DNA from 2 places in the Zhongshania borealis genome. Region 2 is predicted to be linked to the other one. Evidence: predicted binding sites of a transcription regulator. Region 2 holds the regulator's gene; the other holds the start of a gene.

Region 1 (7,450 bases), 1.2 Mb from region 2:
TTGTGCCGGGCTTGCTGGGCGTGATTCTTACCATGACCTTGGTGATGATCACCGGTATGGCCATGACCCGCGAAACAGAGCGGGGCACCATGGAAAATTTGTTGGCCATGCCGGGTTCACCCTTTGAGGTCATGATTGGCAAAATTCTTCCCTATGTCGGCGTGGGTTCGGTGCAAACCGTGATTGTTTTGCTGGTAGCGCACTGGCTATTTTCTGTGCCCTTTGTCGGCAGTATCGCCTTGTTAGTCTTGAGTGTGGCGATTTTTATTGTTGCCAATCTGGCATTGGGTTTTACGTTTTCGACCATAGCGCAGTCGCAAATTCAATCAATGCAATTAACCTTCTTTTTCTTTCTGCCCTCCATTCTCTTATCGGGGTTTATGTTCCCATTTCGCGGCATGCCGTATTGGGCGCAAATGATTGGTGAGGTTTTACCGCTGACGCATTTTTTACGGGTGGTCAGAGGCATCATGCTCAAAGGCGCCGAGTTTGCTGAATTGCGCTACGACCTCGCAGCCATCTTGCTGTTTATGGTTGTGGCGAGCGGTGTTGCTATGCTTCGCTATAAGCGCACACTGGATTAAATGCTGACCTTGGTGCCTGTCGACCCTGTTGGGCTTGGCGTGTAGAGTAGGTCTTCGTTTGTAGTATAGGAGGCGAGCAATGCACGACGCACTAACGGTCGTTAAGAAAACCGCGCCGGTGATGGCGGTTGCGCAATTTACATCTTTAGATCACGCCAAAGCTTGCGCTGAGCTTTTTGCCGAGGCCGCGGTGCCGGCAGTGGAGATTACCCTGCGTCACCCCGATGCTTGGCAAATGGTGAAACTTTGTAAAGACCTCATGCCCAATGCCTTAATCGGCGTGGGCACGGTACTGAATCGGCGGCAAATGTTACGTGCAGTCGATGAAGCCGATTTTGTTATTAGCCCTGGCTTTTCGCGGGAGCTGTCGATGCTGGCGCACAAAACCCTAACCACTTATATTCCCGGCGTTGCCACCGCGACAGAAATCATGGCAGCAATGGCCGAAGAGCACCGGGTATTTAAAATGTACCCCGCGGCGGCGATTGGCGGCGTTGCGTTATTAAAATCACTGTCTGGGCCATTTCCAGACGCGGTGTTTTGTCCAACCGGCGGTATATCTGAGGCTAACTACCAAGAGTATTTAGCGTTGCCTTGTGTGAGCTGCGTTGGCGGTAGTTGGATTGTGCCGAGCGAAGCGGCCTTGCAAAAAGACCGCGCCGGCTATTTGAGTATGCTGAAGCGTCTTTATCAGCGCGGCACATAATGAACTGCGCTATCTTTGAGAGGCACTGCGTTTATTCATGCCAGCTGCGGCCGTTCTTTTCCGGTAGGGCGAGGGCGGCATTCGGCCCCATAGAGCCTGCTGCATAAGTTTTAGGCTTGATACCCGCTTCTTGCCAGGCGCTAATAATACCGTCTACCCAGGCCCAGCAGGCTTCAACTTCATCGCGGCGCATAAATAGGGTTTGGTCACCTTCTAATACATCCAGTAGCAGGCGTTCATAGGCTTCATGGGCCTGCAATTCATCGTGCAAATCGGCATCCATATTGAGACCGACCTGTTCGAGCTTCAGTTGCCTACTCAGTCCTGGTTTTTTATTGACCTTGTATAAGGTGATGTTTTCTTCGGGTTGCAGGCGAATCACCAGTTTGTTGGGCAAGTCATTGGGGTCGCCTTCAAAAAGACTGAAGGGGTGTTTTTTTAATTCAACCACAATCTCGGAAAAGCGCCGGCTCAGGCGTTTACCGGTACGCAAATAAAAGGGTGTGCCTTCCCAACGCCAGTTGTGCACGTCGGCTTGCAAGGCGACAAAGGTCTCGGTGCTTTCGCTGTCTTCAAAGCCGGTTTCATCAAGGAAGGCGGCAACCGGCGCCGAGTTCACCGCACCTGCGCCATACTGGCCGCGCACGGTTTTGGCTTTCACATTGCTGGCTGTTATTGGCCGCAGAGCTTGCAGCACTTTAACTTTTTCGTCGCGAATGGTGTCGGCGCGAAGATTGGCGGGAGGCTCCATAGCAACTAAGCACAGCAGTTGTAACAGGTGGTTTTGTACCATGTCGCGCAGGGCGCCGGTTTTGGCGTAAAAATCACCGCGTCCCTCAACGCCAATATCTTCGGCCACGGTGATTTGAATATTATCAATATACTGACTGTTCCACAGCGGTCCGAAAAGTGCGTTACCAAAGCGGAGCACCAATAAATTTTGCACAGTTTCTTTACCGAGGTAATGATCTATGCGGAAAATGTTTTTTTCAGGAAAGACCTGCAGTACTTCGTGATTGATGTCCGTGCAGCTCTTTAAATCGTGACCGAGGGGCTTTTCTAAAACGACCCGCGAGTGCTCATTCACAATGCCGATACTGTGTAAATTGCGGCAAATACTATTGTATAGAGTTGACGCGGTGGCTAAATAAAAAACAGTGGTCGCGTCGGCGTGGTCGTGAATCGCCTCGCTCAACTGGTGATAGTCTTTGAGAGTATTTACGTCTAAGCTGACGTAGCTGAGTTTGGCGGCAAACTTATGCCAGTGTTGATCGTCCCAAAAATGCGCGGGCAGAAATTCGCGCATTTTGGTTTTTACCAGCTCGCGGTAGTCTTCGCTACTGCGGTCAGCGCGACCCAATGCAATAATAGAACAGACATTATTTAAAAAGCCTTCGCGCTGTAATTTATACAGTGCGGGCTGCAGTTTACGCAGGGCGAGGTCGCCGGTGCCGCCGAAAATAACAAGTTGTGCAGATTGGCTATTGGTCATTGCTACACTCTTTAATTGTTTATAGCTTAAGTTACGCTGTTTAATAAGTGGCAGGTTGAATACGGCTGGGCTAAAAACTATTGTGCAGAATATCTCGAATTTCAGCATAGTGCTTTTTCATGGTCATGCATACCGCCGATAAGCCGAATCACCCGAGTGCACATATGAAGTATGGTATATAAAGCCAAATTGGCTATGGTGAAATAAAAATTCGAGGGTGAATACATGAGCATAAGAGCGGCGCAGAGTGCTGACAGTGCAGCGGCCACTGCATTGGTGTTTTTGTCTGGACCGGTGGCCTTTGAACATATATTTAATCAGGCGCATGGTCCCCATATTAGCGACTTCTTAGCCACTGAATTTGCCAAAACAGCCACTATGTTCAGCCATCGCCACCACTTTGTATATGAAGATGGCGGGAGGGTGATCGCGACCATCGGCGGATTCGACAAACCAAGTCACGATGCGACCTTTATAGGGAATGCCAAGGCGATATTTAGCCAGTATGGCTGGCGGGGAATTTTAAAAGGCCTGTTATTTGAGCTGCGCTTGGTTAAACCACCTCGCAAAGGTTGTTATTACTTATGTCATATCGTCGTAGACCCAGATTGGCGAGGCAAAGGCATTGCCGCAAAGCTTATTAACTTCATGGCTGCGCGAGCCCAAACATTGGGATATTCGGTACTGAGTTTAGATGTTGCAGAATTGAATGTTGGCGCTTTGCGCTTGTATCAACAGATGGGCTTTAACATTGTGAAGCGTAATAAAACCTATAACGGTGTATTGGATAACCACCTTTATATGGAAAAGTCTTTATTAGCTGAGGGTTAGGGAATGGCTTGGCGTTTACGCTTTGCCAAGGCGTTGGCCGCCAAGAGTGCTATTGGTCTCGCCGCCGGGACTGTAGAGCGGGACCTCATTGTTCGTTGCGCCAAGGATATCTAGTGCGCGTTTGCCGTAGCGGGCTTGGGTGCTAATGCTGGCTCCAGACTGATTGTTCATGTCTTGGCAGCGACTAAGTACGCCTAAGGCTTCTTGCCAAAGCGCTTCGTCTTGAATATTGCCACTGCTGAGCAGCTGACTGCGGCGCAATTCTAGCAATTCAAGGTTTTGCACTAAATCCATTTTTTGCTGCGCGAGTGCTTCCAGGCGCTCTGGCTCTCTGGCCTCTTTTAAAATAAGCGCTTCGTCGGCCAGCAGCGTTTCTAAGCGCAGGGCTTCGCTGTGAATACTTTGTAGTACTTCGCTCAGCTCATCGTTCATATTAGCTGCCTGTTAGGGCTTCCATATTGACTAGCGCGGCCGCCACTTTATTGGCGTCGATATTAAATTCGCCATTGCGAATAGCGGTTTTAATCGCTTCAACCTTTTGGCGGTCTATGCCGTCGCTGCTATTTACCTGATCGCGGGTGCGCTCAAGCAGTGGGGTATCCACTGTTGACGCTTTCGCGGTGCTGGCAGCTGCGGTACTGGCTTCGGCGCCTTCTGATTTGCTGGCACCGGTACGCCCACTGTCTAGCTTGCGGGCCTGACTCAGCGATGAGCCATCGATACGGTCAACCATTGTTACATCCTCTTTAAATAGCGTTCGCCTGTTATATCGGCACTATCTTCTAAAACTTTAGCACGAATTGTCATTTATCCTAAGTAGCATAGAGCACAGTGGTGCTAATTTAGGAGCACTTGGTTATCTGAAGCAACCACGCCCTCTAAACGCTTGCCAGAATTCAGGTTTTTAACCAAAATTCGCTTGCCTAATGCTCCGTCTTGCAGGGCAATTCCCATCATACTGACACTGACCGGGCCGTCGTTGCTGGTCAGCTGAACCCGTTGCCCCTTATTAATAATGCTACTCGCGGAGACCATATTCGGGGTGAGGACTGCGCCTTGGGCAATGCTGCGTCGGCTTTGGTAGCCGCCTTGATCCCCTAATGATTGTAAATAACCGTAACCGAGGGTGGTGATATCACGTTTTCCCCAACTGACATCCCTAGCGGTAATTGTGCTGCCGGGGGCAATCGGATGCTTGGTAACCATGACTTTAGCGAAGGCTTCTACGGTGACCGGTAAATAAATCTTCCAGGGCTTAGCGCCGGCAGTGCAGCGCACGCCGACGGTAGTGCGGCGTTTGATTCGCGCGCCGTTGGACAAAAAGGCCTCGAGCTTTGCTGGGCATCGACTGAGCTGTGTACGGGGGTCAAGATTTTGAACAGTAATCTTGGTGCTCAGCTGCTGCCAAGGGTGGCGAGAAGCAATATAGGCTTCGGCGGTAGCCGCAATTCGACTGTGACTCTCTGATGACGCGGCGCTTGCGCAGCTAAACAGGCAAAGCGCGGCGCCGAGCACAAGGGTGTGGCTCAGAGCGGCTTTTTTGTTTGCGGCGGAAAGTCGACTCATAACAATTGCTCACGTCAAAGATTTGTCGGTAAGCCAATCTCTGCAATGCCTGTGCCAGCCTATAAGTAAATGCGCCGAGGCTAAAACTACATGCTTATGATGGAAAAGCGGATAAGGCCTGCCGGAATTTTGCCGATTAGCGGCAAGGTCTTGCCGTTATTTTGGCGGCTGGGCTGGGATGGGTTGTTAAGGTATTGAAAAACAACAATAAAATTATGTGGCACGGCCTTTGCGTTGATCCATTGCAAACGCGGTGAAAAGCAGAGATTCCTTGCTTAATCCGTTTAACGGCAGCGAAGCGCATAACTTTAGCAACACGGAAAGAAAATGGCGATTAATTTTGATAAAGCCCTAGGCATACACGAGCAAGCACTGTTTTTGCGGCAGAAGCGCAATGAAGTCTTGGCCGCGAATATTGCTAACGCCGATACCCCTGGCTACAAGGCTCAAGATATTGATTTCCGCACGGCCTTATCCAATTCGGCCGCTGCCGGTGACCAGCCGATGCTGTCGCTTAAGGTGACCAACGCCGGCCATCAACGCCGCGCCGATGGCGCCGCCGATGCCTTATCAGCGTCGCTAAAGTTTCGCCAGCCTTACCAGCCATCGCTGGATGGCAACACAGTAGAAACGCATATTGAACAAGCCGAATTTGCCGATAACGCAATGCGTTATCAAGCCACATTACAGTTTTTAGGTAACCGCCTAAGCGGACTTAAATCGATTCTGCAGGGAGGTCGATAAATCATGGCTAATCCATTGGATATTGCCGCGTCAGCGATGAACGCGCAAATGATGCGGCTCAATACCGTGGCTAGCAATATGGCCAACTCTGAATCGGTGGCGGGCAGCGAGGCGGAGGCCTACCGTTCGCGGCAAACTGTGTTCTCGACTGTTTTAGATCAACAGCGCGAAGTGGCGGGGGTGGCGGTATCTGGCGTAGTAGAAAGTAATGCGCCAATTATGAAACGTTATGAGCCTGGTCATCCGCAGGCAGACATCGACGGATATATCTACGGCTCAAACGTAAACACCATGGAAGAGATGGCCAATATGATGTCGGCGTCGCGCTCTTTTCAGAATAACGCCGAAGTTTTCTCAACCACCAAAACCCTGATGCTGCGCACTCTGCAGCTTGGCCAGCAGTAGGAGTCTGAGTAATGGAAATTCGCACACTTGAACAATTGCAGTTACAAAACGCTGCTAGCACCGCAAAAAAAGATGCCTCGTCATTAGATCAAGACGATTTTATGACCTTAATGCTGCAACAGCTTAAATCTCAGGACCCGTTTAAACCAACGGACAACACCGAATTTATTAGCCAAATGGCGCAGCTAACCTCGGTTAGTGGCATCAGCGAGATGAATGAAAATCTCAGTACCCTGACTGGCTCCTTGTATTCCGCTCAGCTTTTGGACTCTTCTGCGTTGATTGGTAAAGACGTTTTGGTGGAGTCGAGCGTTGCATCCCTGCAGAGCAGTGGCAGCGTGCAAGGCCAAGTTAATCTGGCCACCAGTACCACCGCCTTAGATATTGAAATTATGGCGCCCACTGGCGAGGTAATTGCCAAAGTGCCAATGGGTCCGCAAGCGGCAGGCACCACTAATTTTGAATGGAATGGTATCGGTTTGAACGGCGAGCGTTTACCACCAGGCAATTACGAAATCCGAGCGAATTATTTAAATGGCAATAACGTAGAAGCCTTAAGCACCGAAATGCGCAGCCAAGTACTTAGCGTGAGTGTACCGGTAAGCGGCGGTAGTCCGCAGGTTCAGGTGCAGGGCATGGGTAGCGTGAGTCTGTCAGACATTAAAGAGATTAGCTGAGTTGCGATTGCGCTATTCAGACAATGACAAAACTATTTCCTTTGCAGGAGTTATATTATGAGCTTTAGTACCGCACTTAGTGGCTTAAACGCAGCGCAATCGCATTTGGATGTGACTGCTCACAATATTGCCAACGTCAACACCACTGGCTTTAAGGGCTCTAGAACTGCCTTTGCCGATGTTTATGCAACGTCGAATAATGATGTTGCGAAAACAACGCCGGGTTCAGGGGTGCGCGTGAATGCGATTACCCAGCAGTTCTCCCAGGGCAATGTCGACTTTACCGGTAATAATCTTGATTTGGCCGTGAGCGGCGAGGGCTTTTTTACCCTGCAGGGCTCAAGCGGTGTGACCTATACCCGCTCGGGTGCATTTAGCGTCGATGCAGACGGCTATGTAGTGAACAACAGTTTAGAGCGTTTGCAAGTTTTTGAACCAACTGGTA
Region 2 (7,450 bases):
TTCGTCATTTCTGCTTCGTGCACGCCACCGACAATAATCAGCACATCAAAGCGCGGATAATCGGCAAAACTGCAGTGGGGTAGAATTTGCAAGCCGCCACTTGTATCAAGCGGCCCAGGCAACTCACTCACTAGCAAAACAGAGAACTCATCACCCGGCTCGCAGAGCCGGCTTGCCGTTGAAAAACTTCATAGGGCCTAGCGAAGTCCAAAACCTCAGCACTGCGGTATACATAAATCCCAATATTCATATGGAATCTCTTTCTCTAGTGCAGCCGGTCTAGGCACAATGAAACATTAAGGCCCGTTAAGCATTATCCGTGTTGCCAATTGAATTTCACGTAAGAAACCCACTAGCGCCCCAATCAAGCAAGCCATTGCCAATACAAATAGACCCGCCACCAGCAAGCTGCTATTCCAAGCCAACACAGCGCTGATAAACAACATTGCGATAACAACACAGACCAATAGCGCACTGGTTGTGCTGTAGCCGATTGAGCGATGAACCACTCGAGCACGGCGAGTCAGCATAGCTAACTCCTCGTGGACACCCGCAGTGCGCTCGTCTGGCAGGTTCTCTAAACGTCGATGTAAGGTCCGGCTACGATCTATAATCCGCGCTAAGCGATTAGTCAATACATTGAGAATGGCACCAATACCCGCAAGTAAAAACACCGGTGCGACCGCCTGCTGGATCGCGTGGGTAATGGTGATAACTTCGATCTCTACTGCCATGAAGGTCCTTATTTACACGAGTAGTTAAAATCACATATTCAAAAAAACTTGTTCACCTTCGCACTCAACCATGAAGGTCGTCAGCGCTTGAGGTAATTTTCCGAGGGCGATTAGCTTATGTGTCCAGCCCGGCATTGGCATACCGATAAAAGCATTTGTCCAATCGATATTCTCGCCGCTTAACAAATTAAAACTAGAGCCATGAAACGGGCAAGTCACTGCACCATCACAAATTTTACCCTTTGCCAGTGGCAGCCCAAGGTGCGGGCAGCGGTTTTCTACCGCACAAACCTGACCGTTGACCTTGGTTAATAGTACTTTGCTGCCACCGAGGGTTTTCGTTAAAAATTTCCCCTCTTCAACTTCATCAAGATTTGCCGCGAAGATTCTTTCCATTTTCATATACTCTCGATTAACCCAAAAGGCGGCGTTGCAATACCAACGCCACGTAAAAGTGACTACAACAAAGGCAAGGCGGTTTTACTCACAGGAGACTTCATTACAAAGCTGGAGTGTACCCCTGTGACGCCATCAATTCGAGTGATCTTATTTAATAGCAGTGCCTGAAAACCGTCCATGTCGGCAACAATCACTTTAAGTAAATAGTCGGCCGCCTGACCGGTAATTAGGTGGCATTCTAAGACCTCAGCACACTCGCCAACATGACGTTCAAAGTTTTCAAAACGCTCCGGCGTGTGTCGGTCCATACTGATATGAATAAAGGCCATAAGATTCAATCCCAAGGCCCTCGCATTGAGCAAGGCCCGGTAGCCCGCCAATAAGCCGCTTTCTTCTAATCTGCGCACCCGACGCAAACACGGTGACGGAGACAAACCAATGCGGTCTGCCAACTCTTGGTTGCTGAGGCGGCCGTCTTCCTGCAAAGCATCCAAAATACGCTTATCATAATTATCTAACTTCACAAATAAATCACCTATTCGACATCTATTAGCATAATATTCCACCATTAAACTTAAACAAGCAATTTATGCGCATTTTAATTCTATTTTCCAGCTAAGTTCGCAATCCCCTGCTACAGCCATATCCCTATACTGGGAACCATGGAGTTACCGCTCCGCAAACATCGTTAGTCAGACAGCAACACCCCGCTGCTTGAACACGCGACCAAGCTCTTTCACAACGAGAGCCAGTGAAAACGCCCGGTATCGCCGGGCTTCACCACCTAAATGCATTAGCACCCATTTAAGCTCAAGGAAGCGAATTCTGCCATGACCGACTTTAATCACAGCAAATACCGCGCGACGCCCGCCATCGCGATGCCCGACCGCCAGTGGCCAAACAACCGTATTAACCATGCGCCGCAGTGGTGTTCGGTTGATCTCCGCGACGGCAACCAAGCCCTTGTCGAACCCATGACGGTTGAACAAAAATTGCGGATGTGGGATTTGCTGATCAAACTCGGATTCACTCAGATTGAAGTGGGCTTTCCCGCTGCGTCCCAACCCGATTTCGACTTTGTGCGCGCGCTGATCGATGGCGATCGGATTCCGGACAACGTTACTGTACAAGTACTAACACAAGCGCGAGAAGCGCTTATTGCCCGCAGCTACGAAGCGCTCAAAGGCGCAAAAAAGGCGATAATCCACGTTTACAATTCCACCAGTCCAGTGCAGCGCGAGCGCGTATTTGGCCTGGACAAAGATGGGATAAAAGCCATTGCCGTGCAGGGCGCGCGCTGGGTTAAAGAATATGCAGAAAGGAACCCAGAAACTGCTTGGTCCTTCCAGTATTCACCCGAAAGCTTCAGTAGCACCGAGATCGAGTACGCGGTAGAAATCAGCGACGCGGTTATTGCTGAGTGGCGCGATACTGGCGCGCCCATCATCATCAATTTACCCGCCACCGTCGAGTGCGCCAGCCCCAATGTGTTTGCCGATCAAGTGGAGTGGTTTTGCCGACACACCCAATACCGCAGCGATATTACCGTCTCGGTTCACACCCACAACGACCGCGGCTGTGGCGTTGCCGCCGGTGAACTGGCCGTTATGGCGGGTGCGGACCGTGTTGAAGGTACGCTGCTGGGGAATGGCGAGCGCACCGGCAATATGGACATTGTGACCATGGCCATGAACCTGTACAGCCAAGGCGTAGACCCTGAGCTCAATTTGGCCGATATGGACGAAATTATTGCCGTTGTTGAACACTGCACGGCAATACCACTGCACCCACGCCACCCCTATGCAGGCGAATTCGTGTTTACTGCTTTTTCTGGTAGTCACCAGGACGCGATTCGTAAGTGCTTAGCTAAGCAGGGCGAGGATGAGCATTGGCAGGTTGCTTATCTACCAATAGACCCGGCTGACCTCGGGCGCAGCTACGAAGCGGTAATTCGCATTAACAGCCAGTCAGGCAAAGGCGGCGTGAGCTGGGTACTGGAAAACGATTACGGCCTGCAACTGCCCCGCTGGCTGCAAATTGATGCGAGCCGCGCGGTGCAAGCCAAGGCCGAAGAAATTGCCGGTGAAGTGAGCGCCGCACAAATTTGGACGCTGTTTGACGAACACTATCTGCAGGCGGCGCGACGTACCGAACTGAGCAATTTTACGATCAGCCAAAACAACGCCGAAAACCAAGGCCAAGATCAACTCAGCCTCAGTTTCCATCACAACGATGAAGAAATTAGCCTACAAGGCCATGGTGACGGCGCCATAAGCGCCCTCGTTAATGCCTGGCAACAGGAGTTTGGCGATAAAGTTGAAATACTCGACTACCGCGAACACGCACTAGCAACCGGCACCGCCTCACAAGCTATAGCCTATGTTCACCTGTCGATCAACAACCAGCGCTACATCGGCGTAGCCATGCACCGCGATGTAATCACAGCGTCATTGCAAGCGGTACTGAGCGCAGCCAGTCAGGCGGTGGTGCAAGTCAGGAAGGTGGGATAGAAATTGTGTCGGGTGTCTGACGTTTGGCGTCGGACACCCTGCGCCAGACGCCAAAAACTTAATTCGCTTTTTGGTACAACATGGTAATCAAGTCGGCTTCAGAGCTAGAGATACCACAGCGCTGAGCTAGCTCTTCGGCGCTGAGACCTTGGTCCGCTAGACCAATCGCCTGCTGGTAAAAGCGGACATCTTTTTTATCAGTGTTTTGGCGTTCTTGGCGTATACCAATCATTTCTAAATATTCTTCTAAGGCAGTAACTCGCTCACCTAGCAAGCTCATTGCGGAATTCTGTTGTTCAATTTTTTTCTCGAGCAAGGCAATTTTTTCGTCGGCAGTTGGGATATGTGGGCCGTCTTCTTGGTGTGCACGTCGCGACTTTAGTGCGAATAATAATAGCCCTACGCCAACAACGCTGAGCAATAAACCCAGCAGTGATGCCTCGCCTAGGCTATTAAACCAATTGCCAATGAGCGACGGTAACTGATTACTAGTCTCCATAGTATTTACTCCGCACGCTTAGCTCGCCGTCCAATCAGTCAGTCGACTTTTTAAGCGCACAATCGCCTGACTGTGAATCTGACATACCCGCGATTCACTGACTTCCATCACCTCGCCAACTTCTTTGAGGTTTAAGCCGCTGTCGTAATAAAGGGCCATGACCAACTTTTCTCGCTCTGGCAAGCTGTTAATGTGACTCGCTAGAGCGTGTTGAAAATCATCTTCCAATACATTTTCTAAGGGGGCGTAGCGATCATCACCACCGCCAATATCGGCTGGCTCCTGCTCGCCATCACCCAATTGCTCTAAGCTAAATAAGCGCACTGAACTAGTATCACGCAATAGCTCGTGATATTCGGAGAGGGAAACCCCCATTTCGGCGGCGATATCAGCACTACCTGCTTCACGGCCCAAACGCGACTCAGTGCGCCGCACTGCTTCGGATACTTCACGAAGCTGCCGGGTGACCGAGCGCGGTGCCCAACCACTCTGCCGCATTTGATCGATCATCGCACCACGAATTCGAATACTGGCGTAGGTTTCAAAACTAGCACCTTTATCCGCTTGATAATTGCTGCCCGCTTCAAGGAGACCGATCATGCCCGCTTGAATTAAATCGTCTACCTCAACGCTGGCCGGCAAACGACTCACCAAATGATAGGCAATTCGCTTGACCAAAGGCGCATGTCGACTCACCAGCTCTTCGCGGCTGCCGTTTTGCACATCAAGGTAAGCGGCGTGACCGTTCACATTTCGACTCCGGCAGCTGTGTTTTCTGCGCTGTCGGCGCTAAACATGCGGTCAACAAAGAATTCAATATTGCCACTTGGGCCAGATGGCCCTTCCCACTTATCAACCGTTTCTGCCAACTTGCGGAACGCCAGCGACGATTCAGCCCCAGGGTACAAATCACTTACGGCCATTTGCCGCGAATCGGCTTTGATCAAATAAGGGTCGCGGGGGATAAAACCGGCAAATTCTAGACTTACATCTAAAAAGCGCTGAGCGACTTCATTGAGCCGCTCAAAACCATCACGCGCTTGGTCGTGACTGTCGACCATATTACGAAGCACTTTAAAACGACGAATTCCCGCATCGCGGTTCATTACTTTAATCAATGCATAAGCGTCAGCCATGGAAGTGAGTTCATCCGTTACCACAACCATTACATACTGACTGGCCCGGCAAAAGGTCACCACGCTGTCGGAGATGCCTGCAGCCGTATCAACAATTAAAACGTCGTAATCGTCTTTTAATTCACTGAGCGAGCGCACAATTGCTGCGTGTTGATCGGTGCCCAAGTCCGCCATTTTTTGGACGCCCGACGCGGCTGGAATAATGGTGATTCCCACCGGCCCGGGAACGAGAATATCTTGTATCGCGCACTTTCCATCCAATACATGAGACAAATTCCATTTTGGTCGTAAGCCCAGCATGATATCTACGTTCGCCAAGCCAAGATCAGCGTCCATCAACAGTACACGACGACCACGCCGTGCCAGCTGGCAAGCAAGATTAACCGAGACATTGGTTTTACCCACCCCGCCTTTGCCGCTGCTTACTGCTATTACTTTTACTGCGCTCATCTAGTTATCATTCTCCGTTAATCAACTTCGCAGCATATTCTAGGCTCAGGCGCCCAAAAATGCTCTACGCATATGCACGCACTCAATCTGGAAATCTCCACCCGAACTTCAGCCCAGTCACACTCGTATATTCAGGCCGCCGCTTACCTTCGCTGGTGGCGGCGCCATAGTCTGCTGTGCAGCCTGCGTCACCGCTGGCTGAGGAGCAATTTCTGGCCCACGCTTAAGTTCAAATGCACGGGCCATGCGCACTGCCATATTCACCAGTTTAGCAGCATCTGCAGCAGACAGATTTTGCGGTACTTTAGGGCCGTTAGCACACCATGCCACAGGCAAACGATGCTGGATTAAATTGGAGATCACTCCGCCCAAGCGCATGGCTTCGTCGATGCGTGTTACAACCGCCCCTTGGGGCGCCAGTGGCGCATAGGCGTCAATAATCTCACTCTGGACATAGGCCTCCGCGTCGGCTGGCACCGTAATAAACACCTGCACATCCTGCATCGCCGCCGTTAATTGCTGCAATTCGCTAATGCCACGACTATCTCGAAAAGACATACCAGCGGTATCGATTAGTACCAGTTTCTTCTTACGTAAGATACGGTAGGTTTTCACCGCTTCTTCTAGGTCGACCGCAGTGTGCACCGGTATCTGTAAAATTCGGCCATAGGCCCGCAATTGCTCTTGAGCCCCGACTCTAGCTACATCGGTTGTCAGTATAGCAATACCATCGCGGCCGTGATTCAGTACATGCTGGGCGGCAATCTTTGCAATAGTGGTGGTTTTCCCCGCGCCCTGTGGGCCAACAAGACAAACCGCACCTGAGGTCGGCGGCGTCATAACCGGCAATTGTTTAATAAGCAACATTTTGAGCATTTCACGCTGCAGCGATTCACTCTCGTCACTGGGTATCTCGGCACTGAGACGCCGCCCCAAGCTAGGATCGAGATCTAAACTTGCTAAAAAGGTATTCAGCTCTAGCTGTTCCGGCGCTTTAAAACTCGCCTGCTGCCAGTTGTGACCCTTGAGCTGATCCATTAGCATCGATTTCATTGAGGACAGTTCTTGCTTGAGCGTTAGCATTTCGTCTTGCTGCGACCACGCTAGCTGCGGACTTTGGCCCTGCACCGGTGTTTGTGTTAACTGACCTACTGCGCGTGTATTGTCACTAACGCCAAGATTTTGGCGTTCACTGGCGAGCTCCGCCGCCGCTTCAGCATTTTTCTTCTGCCGGTCTAACAGTGCATCTAAAGCCGTGCGTTCACGGCGTGGCGCTGAAGCCGGCGAAAACTGTTGTGTAATTTGTCTGGCCATTTGCTGCGCCGCAGATTCCGTCACTGCGATTTCCGCCTGCGCACCAACTGGCTCAGCGCTGTCGTCGAGGCTAACCACCACCTCGACACCACCATCAATAGTATGAAAATCCAGAATCACCGCATCGGGGCCGTGAGCAGCCCGCACTAAGCGCATGGCTTGCTGGCTGTCGGCAGCACGATATTTCTTAACTTGCATACTCATTCTCCTACAGCTCGCGCCTTAAGCTAATCGCGCTTGCTGACCAATGGTAGATAGTAAACGCACCTGCTTACTATCGGGTACTTCGTTATATGACAACACCGATAAGCCAGGCACGCTGCGCCGAGTAAAGCGCGACAACCATGCCCGTATTGACGGTGACACCAGCACTACCGCAGGTTGACCAGATAATTCCTGACGATGACT

What was found. The regulator FliA, encoded in region 2, starts transcription of late flagellar genes. The targets are predictions, from matches to a motif close to TAAAGTTATNNNNNNNNCGGCCGATANCC.
Region 1: a site for FliA is predicted at 4,378-4,406, ahead of flgM (flagellar biosynthesis anti-sigma factor FlgM). Genes of this name have one in related genera too.

What each region holds. Positions count from the first base shown of each region.
Region 1 is NZ_BAABDM010000001.1:133,043-140,492, forward strand. Features, by position in the region: gene ABD836_RS00650 (ABC transporter permease) at 1-584, shown strand, start outside; gene eda (bifunctional 4-hydroxy-2-oxoglutarate aldolase/2-dehydro-3-deoxy-phosphogluconate aldolase) at 664-1,290, shown strand; gene zwf (glucose-6-phosphate dehydrogenase) at 1,322-2,782, opposite strand; gene ABD836_RS00665 (GNAT family N-acetyltransferase) at 3,008-3,613, shown strand; gene ABD836_RS00670 (flagella synthesis protein FlgN) at 3,629-4,045, opposite strand; gene flgM (flagellar biosynthesis anti-sigma factor FlgM) at 4,047-4,346, opposite strand; gene flgA (flagellar basal body P-ring formation chaperone FlgA) at 4,451-5,179, opposite strand; gene flgB (flagellar basal body rod protein FlgB) at 5,507-5,923, shown strand; gene flgC (flagellar basal body rod protein FlgC) at 5,927-6,328, shown strand; gene ABD836_RS00695 (flagellar hook assembly protein FlgD) at 6,340-7,005, shown strand; gene flgE (flagellar hook protein FlgE) at 7,063-7,450, shown strand, end outside.
Region 2 is NZ_BAABDM010000001.1:1,318,251-1,325,700, forward strand. Features, by position in the region: gene ABD836_RS06185 (DJ-1/PfpI family protein) at 1-131, opposite strand, end outside; gene ABD836_RS06190 (DUF2721 domain-containing protein) at 297-734, opposite strand; gene ABD836_RS06195 (Rieske (2Fe-2S) protein) at 765-1,136, opposite strand; gene ABD836_RS06200 (Lrp/AsnC family transcriptional regulator) at 1,193-1,657, opposite strand; gene leuA (2-isopropylmalate synthase) at 1,964-3,643, shown strand; gene ABD836_RS06210 (DUF2802 domain-containing protein) at 3,702-4,142, opposite strand; gene ABD836_RS06215 (RNA polymerase sigma factor FliA) at 4,161-4,892, opposite strand; gene ABD836_RS06220 (MinD/ParA family protein) at 4,889-5,728, opposite strand; gene flhF (flagellar biosynthesis GTPase FlhF) at 5,846-7,240, opposite strand; gene flhA (flagellar biosynthesis protein FlhA) at 7,265-7,450, opposite strand, start outside.